Regions from separate parts of the Enterobacter sp. I4 genome, predicted to be linked through region 1. Evidence: predicted binding sites of a transcription regulator. Region 1 holds the regulator's gene; the other holds the start of a gene.
What was found. The regulator sigma-54, encoded in region 1, starts transcription at its own class of promoters, with help from an activator protein. The targets are predictions, from matches to a motif close to GTTGGCACANNTTTCGCTNT.
Positions count from the first base shown of each region.

Region 1 (7,403 bases):
CTCAACCTTTACGCTTACCGTGCACGCGCCTGCCGTAGCTGAAGAGGTGGAAGATACCTTTGAGAACGACGATATGCCGCTGCCAGCCCTGCACGTTCTGCTGGTGGAAGATATTGAACTGAACGTTATCGTCGCGCGGTCGGTGCTGGAAAAACTCGGCAACAGCGTGGATGTGGCGATGACCGGCAAAGCCGCGCTGGAGATGTTCACGCCGGGCGAGTATGACCTGGTGCTGCTCGATATTCAGCTACCGGACATGACCGGGCTGGATATCTCCCGTGAGCTGACGCGCAAATATGCCCCTGACGAGCTGCCGCCGCTGGTGGCGCTGACCGCGAACGTGCTGAAAGATAAAAAAGAGTACCTCGATGCCGGCATGGACGATGTGCTCAGCAAGCCGCTGGCTGTACCTGCCCTGACGGCGATGATCAAGAAGTTCTGGGATACCTGTGATGAAGAGGAGAGCACCATGACGTCAGTTGATAGCGCCAAAGCCCAAACGATACTGGATACCGCCATGCTGGAGCAGTATATCGATCTGGTGGGACCAAAACTGATCACCGATGGCCTTGCCGTGTTCGAGAAAATGATGCCGGGCTATCTGAACGTACTGGAGTCAAACCTGACGGCGCGTGACCAGAAGGGCATTGTAGAAGAGGGGCACAAAATCAAAGGCGCCGCCGGTTCCGTCGGGTTACGCCATCTCCAGCAGCTGGGCCAGCAGATCCAGTCGCCTGATTTACCTGCCTGGGAAGACAACGTCGGTGATTGGGTTGAGGAGATGAAGCAGGAGTGGCAAAACGATGTGGCGGTGCTGAAAGCCTGGGTCGAGTCCAGAAAAAAATGACCCCGGCTATACCGGGGTGCGCGAATACTGCGCCAACACCAGGGAAATCGTGGCTGCGCCTGATTTTTATGGGTGGTTTTCGCATGGGCGCCGCCTGAAATTTGAGGCCGCACGCAGATAAGATAGCAAATCTTAAACAGTTTGTTACATGAATCAGTGAAATGTGTGAAGCATAGCGTTTTAATCAGAATTTTTAATGTGCTTCAGCGAGTTGCATAGAAGGATCGACAGAATGAAAAAGATTGGTGTCGTGCTGAGCGGATGTGGTGTTTACGACGGGTCAGAGATACATGAGGCCGTATTAACGCTGCTGGCCTTATCCCGCCGTGAGGCTGACGTTATCTGCTTCGCGCCGGATAAAGCTCAGGCAGACGTGATTAATCATCTTACCGGCGAGCCGATGGCCGAAAGCCGTAACGTGCTGGTTGAAGCAGCGCGTATTGTGCGCGGCGACGTTCATCCGCTGGCGCAGGCCGATGCCGCTGAACTCGATGCCCTCATCGTGCCGGGCGGCTTTGGCGCGGCAAAAAACCTGAGCACCTTTGCAGCGGAGGGCGCGGCCTGTCAGGTCGATCCCGATCTGCAAGCGCTTTCGCAGGCGATGCATGCGGCAGGTAAGCCGCAGGGCTTTATCTGCATTGCCCCGGCCATGCTGCCGAAAATTTTTGATTTCCCGCTGCGGCTGACGATCGGAACCGACATCGATACGGCTGAGGTTATCGAGGATATGGGCGGTGAACACGTGCCTTGCCCGGTCGACGACATCGTGGTGGATGAGGATAACAAAATCATCACCACGCCGGCGTATATGCTGGCGCAGACCATCGCCGAGGCTGCCACGGGCATTGAAAAGCTGGTGGACAGAGTGCTGGTTCTTACCGAATGAGCCGTAAATTTACCCCCGCCGGGTGGTTAAAACGGCTTCTGTTGCGGATAGTGCTGGTTCTGGCGGTTTTCTGGGGCGGAGGCATTGTGCTGTTCAGCTTCGTGCCCGTCCCGTTTTCCGCCGTGATGGCGGAGCGTCAGGCGAGTGCCTGGCTCTCGGGTGATTTCAGCTACGTTGCCCATTCAGACTGGGTGAGCATGGATGCGATCTCGCCGTGGATGGGGCTGGCGGTCATTGCCGCAGAGGACCAGAAGTTCCCGGAACACTGGGGCTTTGACGTGGCGGCCATCGAAAAGGCGCTTGATCATAACGAGCGCCATGAGAACCGCGTACGCGGCGCGTCGACGCTTTCCCAGCAGACGGCAAAAAACCTGTTCTTATGGGACGGTCGCAGCTGGGTGAGAAAAGGGCTGGAGGCCGGGCTGACGCTGGGGATTGAGACGGTGTGGAGCAAAAAACGGATCCTGACCGTCTATCTGAATATCGCGGAGTTTGGCGACGGCGTGTTTGGGGTCGAAGCCGCGTCGCAGCGCTATTTCGGCAAGCCCGCCAGCAGGCTGACGATGTCCGAAGCGGCGCTGCTTGCCGCCGTTCTGCCGAACCCTATCCGTTTCAAAGCCAGCGCCCCGTCAGGCTACGTGCGTAGCCGCCAGGCGTGGATCATGCGCCAGATGCAGCAGTTAGGTGGGCAAGGCTTTATGGAGAGAAAGGCGTTGATGTAGGGCGGGTACGCGGTGCGTTACCCGCCAGCAAAGCAGACGTTAGTCTTCGTCAAACCCGGCATTAAACAGCGCAATCACCGCCGCCAGCGCCTCTTCTTCCTGCGGGCCGGTGGCTTCAACTTCAATCTGGCGACCTTTGGCAGAATCCAGCATCAGCAGCGCAATCACGCTGTTGGCTTCTGCCTCGGTTCCCTCGTCGTTGCGCAGCAGGACTTCAGCATCAAAACCCTGCATCAGCTCAAAAAGCTTCATCGCCGGGCGCGCGTGCATGCCCAGCTTATTGGTGATTTCGACGGTCTGTTTTACGGTCATGTTTTACGTTTTTCCAGCGTGCGATGACGGGACTGGACGTTCTTCCCGCGCGAGCGGAAGTAATCGGCCAGCTGTTCGGCAATGTACACCGAACGATGTTTACCGCCGGTACAGCCAATCGCCACCGTCAGGTAGCTGCGATTGTTTGTTTCCAGCATAGGTAACCATAGCTCAAGGTAGCTTCGCGTCTGGTAGATAAAATTGTGTACTTCTGTGTGTCGGTCAAGGAACGCCGCCACGGGTTTATCCAGACCGGTCATTGGACGCAGTTTTGGATCCCAGTGTGGGTTCGGCAGGAAACGCACGTCGAAAACGTAATCCGCATCGATAGGAATACCGTGCTTAAAGCCGAAGGATTCAAACACCATCGTCAGTTCGCGCTCGCGCTTGCCGAGTAAACGGGTACGCAGCATTTCCGCCAGTTCATGGACGGACATTTCAGAGGTGTCGACAATCAAATCGGCGCGGGAGCGCAGCGGCTCCAGCAGGTCGCTCTCTTTATCAATGGCGCTTTCCAGCGACAGATTTTTACTCGAAAGCGGGTGCAAGCGACGCGTATCGCTGTAGCGGCGGATCAACGTATTGCGGTCAGCATCAAGGAACAGTAGCTGAGGCGAGAAATAATCCGGCAGGTTGTTCATCGCCTGCTCGAAGATCTCCGGTGATTCCGGCATGTTACGAACGTCGATACTGACGGCGGCAGAGATTTGTCTGTCCGCAAGCGTTCGCGCCAGGTCAGGTAACAACACTACCGGTAGGTTATCTACGCAGTAAAAACCCATGTCTTCCAGCGCGCGCAGGGCCACGGACTTTCCGGACCCCGAACGACCGCTGACGATCATCAGCACCATATTCCGTTTCTCCTCAGGGCAGCAGTTCTGAAAGCCATCTCCCGATTATGCCTCATCCTGATTGCCTTCTGCTTCAGTGATAATTTGATAGAGCTCCTCATCACTTTGCGCGGAGCGCAGACGGCGACAAATGGTTTTATCCGCCAGACGTTTGGCAACCAGCGACAGCGTGTGCAGGTGGGTTTTGGTCTGATCGGCAGGAACCAGTAGCGCGAAGAGCAGATCGACAGGCTGGTTATCGATAGCGTCGAAGGCAATCGGCGTTTCCAGTTGCACAAACACGCCCACGGCACGCAGCGTATCTTCTTCCAGCTTGCCATGCGGGATCGCAATGCCGTTGCCGATGCCGGTACTGCCCATTTTTTCGCGGGTCAGAATGGCTTCAAAGACGATCTGCGGCGGCAGACCCAGCTGTTTTGCGGCCAGTTCACTGATAATTTCCAGCGCACGTTTTTTGCTCTGGCAGTGAACGCCACTGCGGGTACATTCCTGGTTAAGGACGTTGCTCAGTTGAAGAGCGGAATCGTTGTTTATCATAATTTCACCTAAGCGCTAACCGTACAAATGGCCTGTTGTGTTTCACAACAGGCCGTCCTGCACCCGTTAACTGCCCGGACAATTAGTGTTGTTTCAGTTTATCTTTATGTTTATTGAGCTGTCGCGCAAGCTTATCAATCAAGCCGTCGATAGCCGCGTACATGTCTTGCCCTTCCGCACTGGCATGGAGTTCCCCTCCGTTGACGTGCAGGGTCGCATCCGAGATATGAGTCACTTTCTCCACTTTCAACACAACGTAGACCTGATTGATTCTCTCGAAATACTGCTCAAGTTTCGCGAACTTCGCGTTCACAAAATCGCGTAAAGCCTCAGTAATCTCGACGTTGTGTCCGGTGATATTGAGCTGCATAGTGTCTTCCTTATCGGTTGTGTCAAACCAGTTGTTTACGCTGGTTAGACGGCGGAATGGATAAAGACTCTCGATACTTCGCGACAGTACGACGTGCCACCATGATACCCTGATCGGACAGCATGGTGGTTAACTTACTGTCACTTAGTGGCTTCGCGGGGTTCTCCGCGGCGATCAACTTCTTCACCAGTGCGCGAATGGCCGTTGACGAGGCTTCGCCGCCGCCTTCGGTACTTACGTGGCTGGAGAAGAAATACTTAAGCTCAAAAATGCCGCGTGGACTGTGCAGATACTTTTGCGTGGTCACGCGGGAAATGGTTGATTCATGCATCTCGACGGCCTGGGCAATGTCTGCCAGCACCATCGGTTTCATAAACTCTTCGCCCTGTTCAAAGAAGGCCTGCTGTTGTTCAACAATACAGCGGCTGACGCGCAGCAGCGTGTCGTTACGGCTCTCCAGACTCTTGATCAGCCAGCGTGCTTCCTGCAGGTTGCTGCGGATGTACTGATTATCGGCATCGTTACGCGCGCTGGTGCACATGGAGGCGTACTGCTGGTTGATTTGCAGGCGAGGAATACTGTCGGAGTTCAGTTCAACGACCCAGCGGCCGTTGTGTTTTCTCACCAGCACATCAGGAATGACATACTCCGGCTCGCTGGTCTGAATCGACTGCCCCGGACGCGGATCGAGCGACTGGATCAGGTTCACCGCTTCCTTCAGCACCTCTTCTTTCAGGCGCGTGACGCGCATCAGCGTGCGGAAGTCGTGATTCGCCAGCAGATCCAGATGATCGCTGATAATGAGCCGCGCTTCGTCAATCCACGGCGTCTCTTTGGCAAACTGCGAGAGCTGGATCAGAAGGCAGTCGCGCAGATCTTTTGCGGCGACGCCAATCGGGTCGAAACGCTGAACGCGTTTCAGAACGGCTTCGATCTCTTCCAGTTCAATCTCGTCGTCGCCGATGCTTTCCAGAATGTCGTCCAGCGTCACGGTCAAATAGCCCGTGTCGTCAACGGCATCGACAATCGAGGTGGCAATCGCGCGATCGGTATCGGAGAAAGGGGTCAGCTCTACCTGCCACATCAGGTAGTCCTGAAGTGACTGGGTGGTTTCGCCCTGATAGACCGGAAGTTCATCGTCCTGATAGTCTGCACGCGTACCGGAAGGAGTGCCTGCGGTGTAGATTTCATCCCAGCTGGCGTCCAGCGGCAGCTCGTCCGGCATCTCTTTTTGTTCGAGCGCGTCGACGGTATCGAGCGTTTCAGTGTCCTGCGTTTGCTGGGTATCTACCTCGTCATGAAGATCGGTTTGCTCCAGCAGCGGATTGCTGTCCAGCGCTTGCTGGAGCTCCTGCTGGAGTTCTAACGTGGACAACTGCAACAGACGGATCGCCTGCTGTAGCTGCGGCGTCATTGCCAGTTGCTGGCTGAGCCTTAATTGCAAACCTTGCTTCATGTTCAGCGCGTTTTTCTCCGGTTCGGCGTGATTTAACCTCTACCCTATCAGAGTCTGAAGTCTTCCCCAAGGTACACGCGCTTAACATGCTCATCTTCGAGGATTTGCTGCGGCGTACCGTGGGCAATCAGATGGCCCTGGCTCACGATGTAGGCGCGTTCACAGACGGCCAGCGTTTCACGAACGTTGTGGTCCGTGATCAGTACGCCAAGCCCGCTGTCGCGCAGATGCTCAATGATGCGTTTGATATCAATAACGGAGATGGGGTCAACGCCCGCAAAAGGTTCATCCAGCAGGATGAATTTCGGGTTTGCTGCCAGGGCGCGCGCAATCTCGACGCGACGGCGTTCACCGCCAGACAGCGCCTGACCAAGGCTGTCGCGCAGGTGTTCGATATGGAACTCTTCCATCAGCTCGTTCGCACGGTCAGTGCGCTGCTCGTTTGTCAGATCGTCACGGATCTGCAACACGGCCATCAGGTTATCGAAGACGCTTAAGCGGCGGAAAATGGATGCTTCCTGAGGAAGATAGCCGATGCCGCGGCGCGCGCGGGCATGCAGCGGCAGCAGGCTGATGTCTTCATCATCGATGATGATGTTGCCGGCGTCACGCGGAACAATGCCTACCACCATGTAGAAGGTGGTGGTCTTGCCCGCACCGTTAGGGCCAAGCAAACCCACAATTTCGCCGGAGTTGACGGTCAGACTGACATCTTCGACGACGCGGCGGCCCTTATACGCTTTCGCGAGGTTTTTTGCAGTTAATGTTGCCATAGCGAATTAGTTACTCTTTTTCTGTGCCGGAGCCTGACCGTTGTTTTTGTCCTGCAACTGCGAAGGAACAAGCACGGTGGTGACGCGTTTGCCTTTCTCGCTGGAGGCCTGCATTTTCTGCTCTTTCACCAGATAGGTGATCTTGTCGCCTTTGATATTGCTGTCCAGCTGTTCCAGGTAAGCATTACCGGTGAGGATGACCAGATCCTTCGCCAGCTCATAGTGCATATGCGAGGCATGGCCTTTTACCGGCTTGCCGTTATCCTGCATCTGGTAGAAGGTGGCCGGATTACCATAACCATCAATAATTTCTTTGCCCTGCTCGCCGCCCGGACGGGTCACGACAACTTTGTCGGCATTGATTTTAATGGTGCCCTGGGTCACAACGACGTTGCCGGTGAAGGTGACGACGTTACCCTGCATATCCAGAGACTGCGTATCAGATTCAATATGAATCGGCTGTTCGGTGTCGCCAGTCACAGCAAGCGCGGGAAGACTGGCCGCCAGCAGCGCGCTGGCGATAACAACTTTAAGGCTGAGTTTGTTTGTTTTGAATTTCATAGGAGGTTCTAACCTTTTCAATCAGCTCGGCGTTTTTGCTGCGTAAGTTCCCGCGCATTCTTAGACCGCTGGAATTAAATGTTGTGCC
Region 1 is NZ_JALBUO010000001.1:285,446-292,848, forward strand. It holds gene arcB (aerobic respiration two-component sensor histidine kinase ArcB) at 1-847, shown strand, start outside; gene elbB (isoprenoid biosynthesis glyoxalase ElbB) at 1,080-1,733, shown strand; gene mtgA (monofunctional biosynthetic peptidoglycan transglycosylase) at 1,730-2,455, shown strand; gene npr (PTS phosphocarrier protein NPr) at 2,495-2,767, opposite strand; gene rapZ (RNase adapter RapZ) at 2,764-3,618, opposite strand; gene ptsN (PTS IIA-like nitrogen regulatory protein PtsN) at 3,664-4,155, opposite strand; gene hpf (ribosome hibernation promoting factor) at 4,238-4,525, opposite strand; gene rpoN (RNA polymerase factor sigma-54) at 4,548-5,981, opposite strand; gene lptB (LPS export ABC transporter ATP-binding protein) at 6,029-6,754, opposite strand; gene lptA (lipopolysaccharide ABC transporter substrate-binding protein LptA) at 6,761-7,315, opposite strand; gene lptC (LPS export ABC transporter periplasmic protein LptC) at 7,284-7,403, opposite strand, start outside.

Region 2 (7,403 bases), on a different contig from region 1:
CGCGATAACCATTTCAAACTCACCGGACGCCCTATCTGCGTCAACGCCGCGGCGGATATTCTGCGCAGCCTGTATGTTGATACCGCCCCGATGCGTGGCGAAATTCAGGATATTGAACCTGAACAAATTCACCTTGCCATCAAAGAGGCGCGCGTGCTCGAGCAGAGCGCAGAAAGCGTGCCGGACTACGGTAAGGCCATCAATATCAAAACCAAGCGCGGCGTGATTAAGCCTCGTACCCCAAACCAGGCGCAGTACATCGCCAACATTCTCGACCATGACATCACCTTCGGCGTGGGCCCGGCGGGTACGGGTAAAACCTATCTGGCGGTTGCCGCTGCGGTAGATGCGCTGGAGCGTCAGGAGATTCGCCGTATTCTGCTGACCCGTCCTGCTGTAGAAGCCGGTGAGAAACTCGGCTTCCTGCCGGGCGACTTAAGCCAGAAGGTGGATCCTTACCTGCGCCCGCTGTACGACGCGCTGTTCGAAATGCTGGGCTTCGAGAAAGTTGAGAAGCTCATCGAACGTAACGTGATTGAAGTCGCCCCGCTGGCCTACATGCGTGGCCGTACGCTTAACGATGCGTTCATCATTCTGGATGAAAGCCAGAACACCACCATCGAACAGATGAAGATGTTCCTGACGCGTATTGGCTTTAACTCGAAAGCGGTTATTACCGGTGACGTCACCCAGATTGACCTGCCGCGCAGCACCAAATCGGGTTTGCGTCATGCCATCGAAGTGCTGGCCGAGGTGGACGAAATCAGCTTTAACTTCTTCCACAGCGAAGACGTGGTACGCCACCCGGTGGTCGCGCGTATCGTTAACGCTTATGAGGCCTGGGAAGAGGCCGATCAGAAGCGCAGGGCCGAGCTGGCCGCAGAACGTAAGCGCGAAGCGCAGGAGCATGAACAGAAATGAGTCAGGTGATCCTCGATTTACAGCTGGCCTGTGAAGATAATTCCGGCATGCCGGAAGAGGCACAGTTTCAGAAATGGCTGGATGCCGTTATCCCCCAGTTTCAGGAAGAATCGGAAGTCACGATTCGCCTGGTGGATGAAGCGGAAAGCCACGAGCTTAACCTGACCTATCGCGGGAAAGATAAACCGACCAACGTGCTCTCTTTCCCGTTCGAAGCTCCTCCGGGCATCGAGATGCCATTGCTGGGCGATCTGATCATCTGCCGTCAGGTGGTTGAGCAGGAAGCCAAAGAGCAGCAAAAGCCGCTGGAGGCGCACTGGGCACACATGGTCGTGCACGGTAGCCTGCATCTTCTGGGTTACGACCATATTGAAGATGACGAAGCGGAAGAGATGGAATCCCTCGAGACAGAGATAATGCTTGCTCTGGGCTATGAGGATCCGTACATTGCCGAGAAAGAATAGTCAGTCACTGACTACCATGCCGCCGCGCAGGGATAGAGCGCGGCGGTTAACGTTGAACTAACAAGAGAACCCTTTACAAACGCCATGAGCGACGACAATTCACACAGTAGCGACACGACAACCACTAAAAAGGGATTTTTCTCCCTCATTCTGAACCAGCTTTTCCACGGCGAACCGAAAAACCGTGATGAACTGCTGGAGCTGATTCGTGATTCCGGGCAAAACGACCTTATCGACGAAGATACGCGCGAAATGCTCGAAGGGGTCATGGACATCGCCGACCAGCGCGTCCGCGACATTATGATCCCCCGCTCGCAGATGATTACCCTGAAACGCAACCAGACGCTGGACGAGTGCCTCGATGTAATCATCGAATCGGCCCACTCGCGCTTCCCGGTCATCAGCGAAGACAAAGATCACATTGAAGGGGTTTTGATGGCGAAAGATCTGCTGCCGTTTATGCGCAGCGATGCCGAAGCCTTCAGTATGGAAAAAGTGTTACGCCCGGCGGTGGTTGTGCCGGAAAGTAAACGTGTGGATCGGATGCTGAAGGAGTTCCGCTCCCAGCGCTACCACATGGCGATTGTGATTGATGAATTTGGTGGCGTTTCCGGTCTGGTCACGATTGAAGACATCCTTGAGCTGATCGTTGGCGAAATCGAAGACGAGTATGACGAAGAAGAGGATATCGACTTCCGTCAGCTGAGCCGCCACACCTGGACCGTGCGCGCGCTGGCCTCTATTGAGGACTTCAACGACACCTTTGGCACCAGCTTCAGCGATGAAGAGGTGGACACCATTGGTGGTCTGGTGATGCAGGCCTTCGGCCATCTTCCGGCCCGCGGTGAAACCGTCGACATCGATGGTTACCAGTTTAAGGTCGCCATGGCCGACAGCCGACGTATTATTCAGGTCCACGTCAGAATGCCGGACGACTCACCGGTGCCAAAACTGGAAGATTAATGTAAATGGCATTTGCCCCATTATTTGAACGCCAGCGCGTCCGTTTGCTGCTGGCGCTATTACTCGGAGCCAGCGGTACGCTGGCTTTTTCTCCTTACGATATCTGGCCGGCCGCCCTTCTCTCGCTGATGGGGCTACAGGGTCTGACCCTGAACCGTCGTCCGGTACAGGCCGCCGCCATCGGCTACTTCTGGGGCCTGGGGCTGTTTGGCTCTGGTATTAACTGGGTCTACGTCAGTATCGCGCAGTTTGGCGGCATGCCGGGGCCGGTTAACGTCTTCCTGGTTGTGCTGCTCGCCGCGTATCTCTCGCTCTACACCGGCCTGTTCGCGGGGATCCTGTCCCGGCTGTGGCCAAAAACGACCTGGCTGCGCGTGGCGATAGCCGCTCCCGTTGTCTGGCAAATCACCGAGTTTCTGCGCGGCTGGGTACTCACCGGCTTCCCGTGGCTACAGTTCGGCTACAGCCAGATAGACGGCCCGCTGAAAGGCCTGGCCCCGGTCATGGGCGTGGAGGCGATTAACTTTCTGCTGATGGTGGTCAGCGGCCTGCTGGTGCTGGCGCTGGCTACGCGCAGCTGGAAACCGCTGGCAGCCGGGCTAATCCTCTTTGCCCTGCCCTTCCCGCTGCGTTATATCCAGTGGTTCACGCTGGAGCCCGCCCGCGCCACGCAGGTTTCTCTGGTGCAGGGCGATATCCCGCAGTCAATGAAATGGGACGAGAATCAGCTGCTGAACACGCTGAAAATCTACGCTAACGCCACCGAACAGGTGATGGGCAAATCGCAGCTCATCATCTGGCCCGAGTCCGCAATCCCCGACCTGGAGATCAACCAGCAGCCCTTCCTGAAGATGATGGACGATTTGCTGCGCGCACGCGGCAGTACCCTGATTACCGGCATCGTGGACGCGCGTCTGAACCAGCAGAACCGCTACGACACCTACAACACCATCATCACCCTCGGTAAGGACAGCGAATACAGCTATACCTCCACCAATCGCTACAACAAGAACCACCTTGTACCGTTTGGCGAGTTTGTTCCGCTGGAGTCGATACTGCGCCCGCTGGCACCGTTCTTCGATCTGCCGATGTCCTCGTTCAGCCGTGGCCCTTACGTTCAGCCGCAGCTGCACGCGCACGGTTTTGCCCTGACGGCCGCCATTTGCTACGAGATTATCCTCGGCGAGCAGGTGCGCGATAACTTCCGCCCGGATACCGACTACCTGCTGACCATCTCGAACGATGCGTGGTTCGGCAAGTCGATTGGCCCGTGGCAGCATTTCCAGATGGCGCGAATGCGTTCCCTGGAGCTGGCGCGTCCGCTGCTGCGCAGCACCAATAACGGCATCACCGCCGTGATTGGCCCGCAGGGCGAAATCCAGGCCATGATCCCGCAGTTCACCCGTGAAGTACTGACCACTAAGGTCACGCCTGCCACGGGCCTGACGCCGTACGCCCGTACCGGCAACTGGCCACTGTGGATCCTGACCGCGCTGTTCGGTTTTGCCGCGGTGCTGATGAGTCTGCGTCAGCATCGTAAATAACCCCTCACCCTAGCCCTCTCCCCCTGGGAGAGGGAAGAGTCCACGCACAGTTTCACCATCCAGCTCCGCCTTTTCCCCTCTCCCTTCCAGGGAGAGGGGCGATTCTGGCACGCCTATTGCTTTAATTAATCACGCACACGCTGTCTGGCTTAACGTGCAACCCTGTTGCACCAGCAACGATCGTCGGTAGCACCGAAACGGTGCAACGAGAGATTATTGCCTCTGAATGGTGCGGCGCGCTTCGCAAAAATAAACAATAACGCAGCAAAATCTTTACATTAAGCCAGACTAAATGTTAACAAGCTTGCATAACACTGCACTCGCATTGCGCGAGATATAACAACATCACAATGGGTATCAAAGCGTCACTGGCGCTGATAAGAAAGGAGTTGGGTATGCAATTACGTAAACTGGCCACAGCAATGCTGGTTATGGGAATGTCCGCGGGCGTCGTTCACGCTGAAGACGCTCCGGCAGCAGGAAGCACCCTCGACAAGATTGCCAAAAACGGCGTGATCGTGGTCGGCCACCGTGAATCTTCTGTCCCGTTCTCTTACTACGACAACACGCAAAAAGTCGTGGGCTATTCACAGGACTACTCCAACGCCATCGTTGAAGCTGTGAAGAAAAAGCTGAACAAACCTGACCTGCAGGTGAAGCTGATCCCCATCACTTCACAGAACCGTATTCCCCTGCTGCAAAACGGCACATTTGATTTCGAGTGTGGCTCCACCACCAACAACCTTGAGCGCCAGAAGCAGGCTGCCTTCTCCGACACCATTTTCGTTGTGGGCACCCGCCTGCTGACCAAAAAAGGCGGCGACATCAAAGATTTCGCTGATCTGAAAGGTAAAGCGGTTGTCGTGACCTCCGGTACCACGTCCGAAGTGCTGCTGCACAAGCTGAACGACGAGAAGAAAATGGACATGCGCATCATCAGCGCGAAAGACCATGGCGACTCCTTCCGTACGCTGGAAAGCGGCCGTGCCGTCGCGTTTATGATGGATGACGCGCTGCTGGCGGGCGAGCGCGCGAAGGCGAAAAAACCAGACAACTGGGAGATCGTAGGTACCGCGCAGTCGAAAGAAGCGTACGGCTGTATGCTGCGTAAAGGCGACGCGGACTTCAAGAAACTGATCGACGACACCATCGCTCAGGCGCAAACCTCTGGCGAAGCAGCCAAATGGTTCGACAAGTGGTTCAAAAACCCGATTCCACCAAAAAACCTGAACATGAACTTTGAACTGTCTGACGACATGAAGGCGCTGTTCAAATCACCAAACGACAAAGCTCTTAACTAATTAGAACGACAGGGGCGGGATCTCCTGCCCTCTCGATTGTCGGGAAGCATGGACAGACTATACGTTGAGTGGTCGTTCCCCACTCAGCGCAAAAATTGAGCTTCTCACCAATCTTCGAGGGTAGCGCTGCTACCCTCTTTTTTCTGGAGTTTACTATGTCAATTGACTGGAACTGGGGCATCTTCCTGCAACAGGCCCCGTTCGGCAACACCACCTATCTTGGCTGGCTGTGGAGCGGCTTTCAGGTTACCGTTGCGTTATCGATAACGGCGTGGATCATCGCGTTTTTTGTCGGTTCGCTGTTCGGCATTCTGCGTACCGTACCTAACCGTTTTCTCTCTTCGATTGGCACGCTGTATGTGGAACTGTTCCGTAACGTTCCGCTGATCGTGCAGTTCTTTACCTGGTATCTGGTGATCCCGGAACTGCTGCCGGAAGATCTCGGCATGTGGTTCAAGGCAGAACTGGATCCTAACGTACAATTCTTTGTCTCCTCCATGCTGTGTCTGGGGCTGTTCACCGCCGCGCGCGTCTGCGAGCAGGTGCGTGCCGCCATTCAGTCGCTGCCTCGCGGACAAAAGAATGCGGCGCTGGCGATGGGGCTGACCCTGCCACAAGCCTACCGTTACGTTCTCCTGCCTAACGCCTACCGCGTCATCGTTCCGCCAATGACCTCTGAGATGATGAACCTGGTGAAAAACTCGGCCATCGCCTCGACCATTGGTCTGGTCGATATGGCGGCGCAGGCTGGCAAGCTGCTGGACTACTCCGCTCACGCGTGGGAATCCTTTACGGCGATTACGCTCGCGTATGTTCTGATTAACGCTTTCATCATGCTGGTGATGAACCTGGTTGAACGCAAAGTACGCCTGCCGGGCAACCTGGGGGGCAAATAATGTACGAATTTGACTGGAGTTCTATTGTTCCCTCCATGCCCTATCTGCTGGACGGGCTGGCAATCACCTTAAAGATCACCGTCATTGCGGTTATCGTGGGTATTGTGTGGGGCACCCTGCTGGCGGTGATGCGCCTGTCGAGCTTTAAGCCGTTCGCCTGGTTTGCCACGGCTTACGTTAACGTGTTCCGCTCTATCCCGCTGGTGATGGTGCTGCTGTGGTTTTACCTGATTGTTCCCGGCTTTTTACAGAACGTGCTGGGGCTGTCGCCTAAAACCGACATCCGCCTGATCTCCGCCATGGTGGCGTTTTCCATGTTTGAAGCCGCCTACTACTCCGAGATCATTCGTGCGGGTATTCAGAGCATCTCGCGCGGGCAGTCGAGCGCTGCGCTGGCGCTCGGGATGACGCACTGGCAGTCCATGAAGCTCATAATTCTGCCGCAGGCGTTTCGCGCCATGGTTCCGCTGCTGCTGACGCAGGGCATCGTACTGTTCCAGGATACCTCTCTGGTTTACGTGCTGAGCCTGGCAGACTTCTTCCGTACCGCCTCCACCATTGGCGAACGTGACGGAACGCAGGTTGAGATGATCCTCTTCGCGGGCGGGGTCTATTTTGTGATTAGTTTAAGCGCATCGCTGTTGGTCAGCTGGCTGAAGAAAAGGACGGTATAATGATTTCCCTGAAAAATGTTTCTAAATGGTATGGGCACTTTCAGGTGCTGACCGACTGCTCAACGGAAGTAAAAAAAGGCGATGTGGTGGTCGTATGCGGTCCGTCCGGTTCCGGTAAGTCCACGCTGATCAAAACCGTTAACGGTCTGGAACCCGTACAGCAGGGCGAAATTGTCGTTAACGGCACCAAAGTTAATGACAGGAAAACCAACCTTGCCCAGCTTCGCTCCCACGTTGGGATGGTGTTCCAGCATTTTGAGCTGTTCCCGCACCTTTCCATCATTGAGAACCTGACGCTGGCGCAGGTAAAAGTGCTGAAGCGCGATAAAAAAGCGGCGCGAGAAAAGGGGCTGAAGCTGCTGGAACGCGTTGGCCTTTCTGCGCATGCGGATAAATTCCCGGCTCAGCTTTCCGGCGGCCAGCAGCAGCGCGTGGCTATCGCGCGCGCGCTGTGCATGGATCCGGTGGCAATGCTGTTCGATGAACCTACCTCCGCGCTCGATCCTGAGATGATCAACGAAGTGCTGGACGTGATGGTGGAGCTGGCGCACGAAGGGATGACCATGATGGTGGTGACCCACGAAATGGGCTTCGCCCGGAAAGTGGCTAACCGCGTCATCTTTATGGATGAAGGTAAAAT
Region 2 is NZ_JALBUO010000003.1:561,484-568,886, forward strand. It holds gene MOQ06_RS21930 (PhoH family protein) at 1-921, shown strand, start outside; gene ybeY (rRNA maturation RNase YbeY) at 918-1,385, shown strand; gene corC (CNNM family magnesium/cobalt transport protein CorC) at 1,470-2,348, shown strand; gene lnt (apolipoprotein N-acyltransferase) at 2,354-3,892, shown strand; gene MOQ06_RS21950 (amino acid ABC transporter substrate-binding protein) at 4,288-5,193, shown strand; gene gltJ (glutamate/aspartate ABC transporter permease GltJ) at 5,349-6,089, shown strand; gene gltK (glutamate/aspartate ABC transporter permease GltK) at 6,089-6,763, shown strand; gene MOQ06_RS21965 (amino acid ABC transporter ATP-binding protein) at 6,763-7,403, shown strand, end outside.
Region 2: the regulator sigma-54 is predicted to act here: its motif matches at 3,996-4,015, upstream of MOQ06_RS21950 (amino acid ABC transporter substrate-binding protein).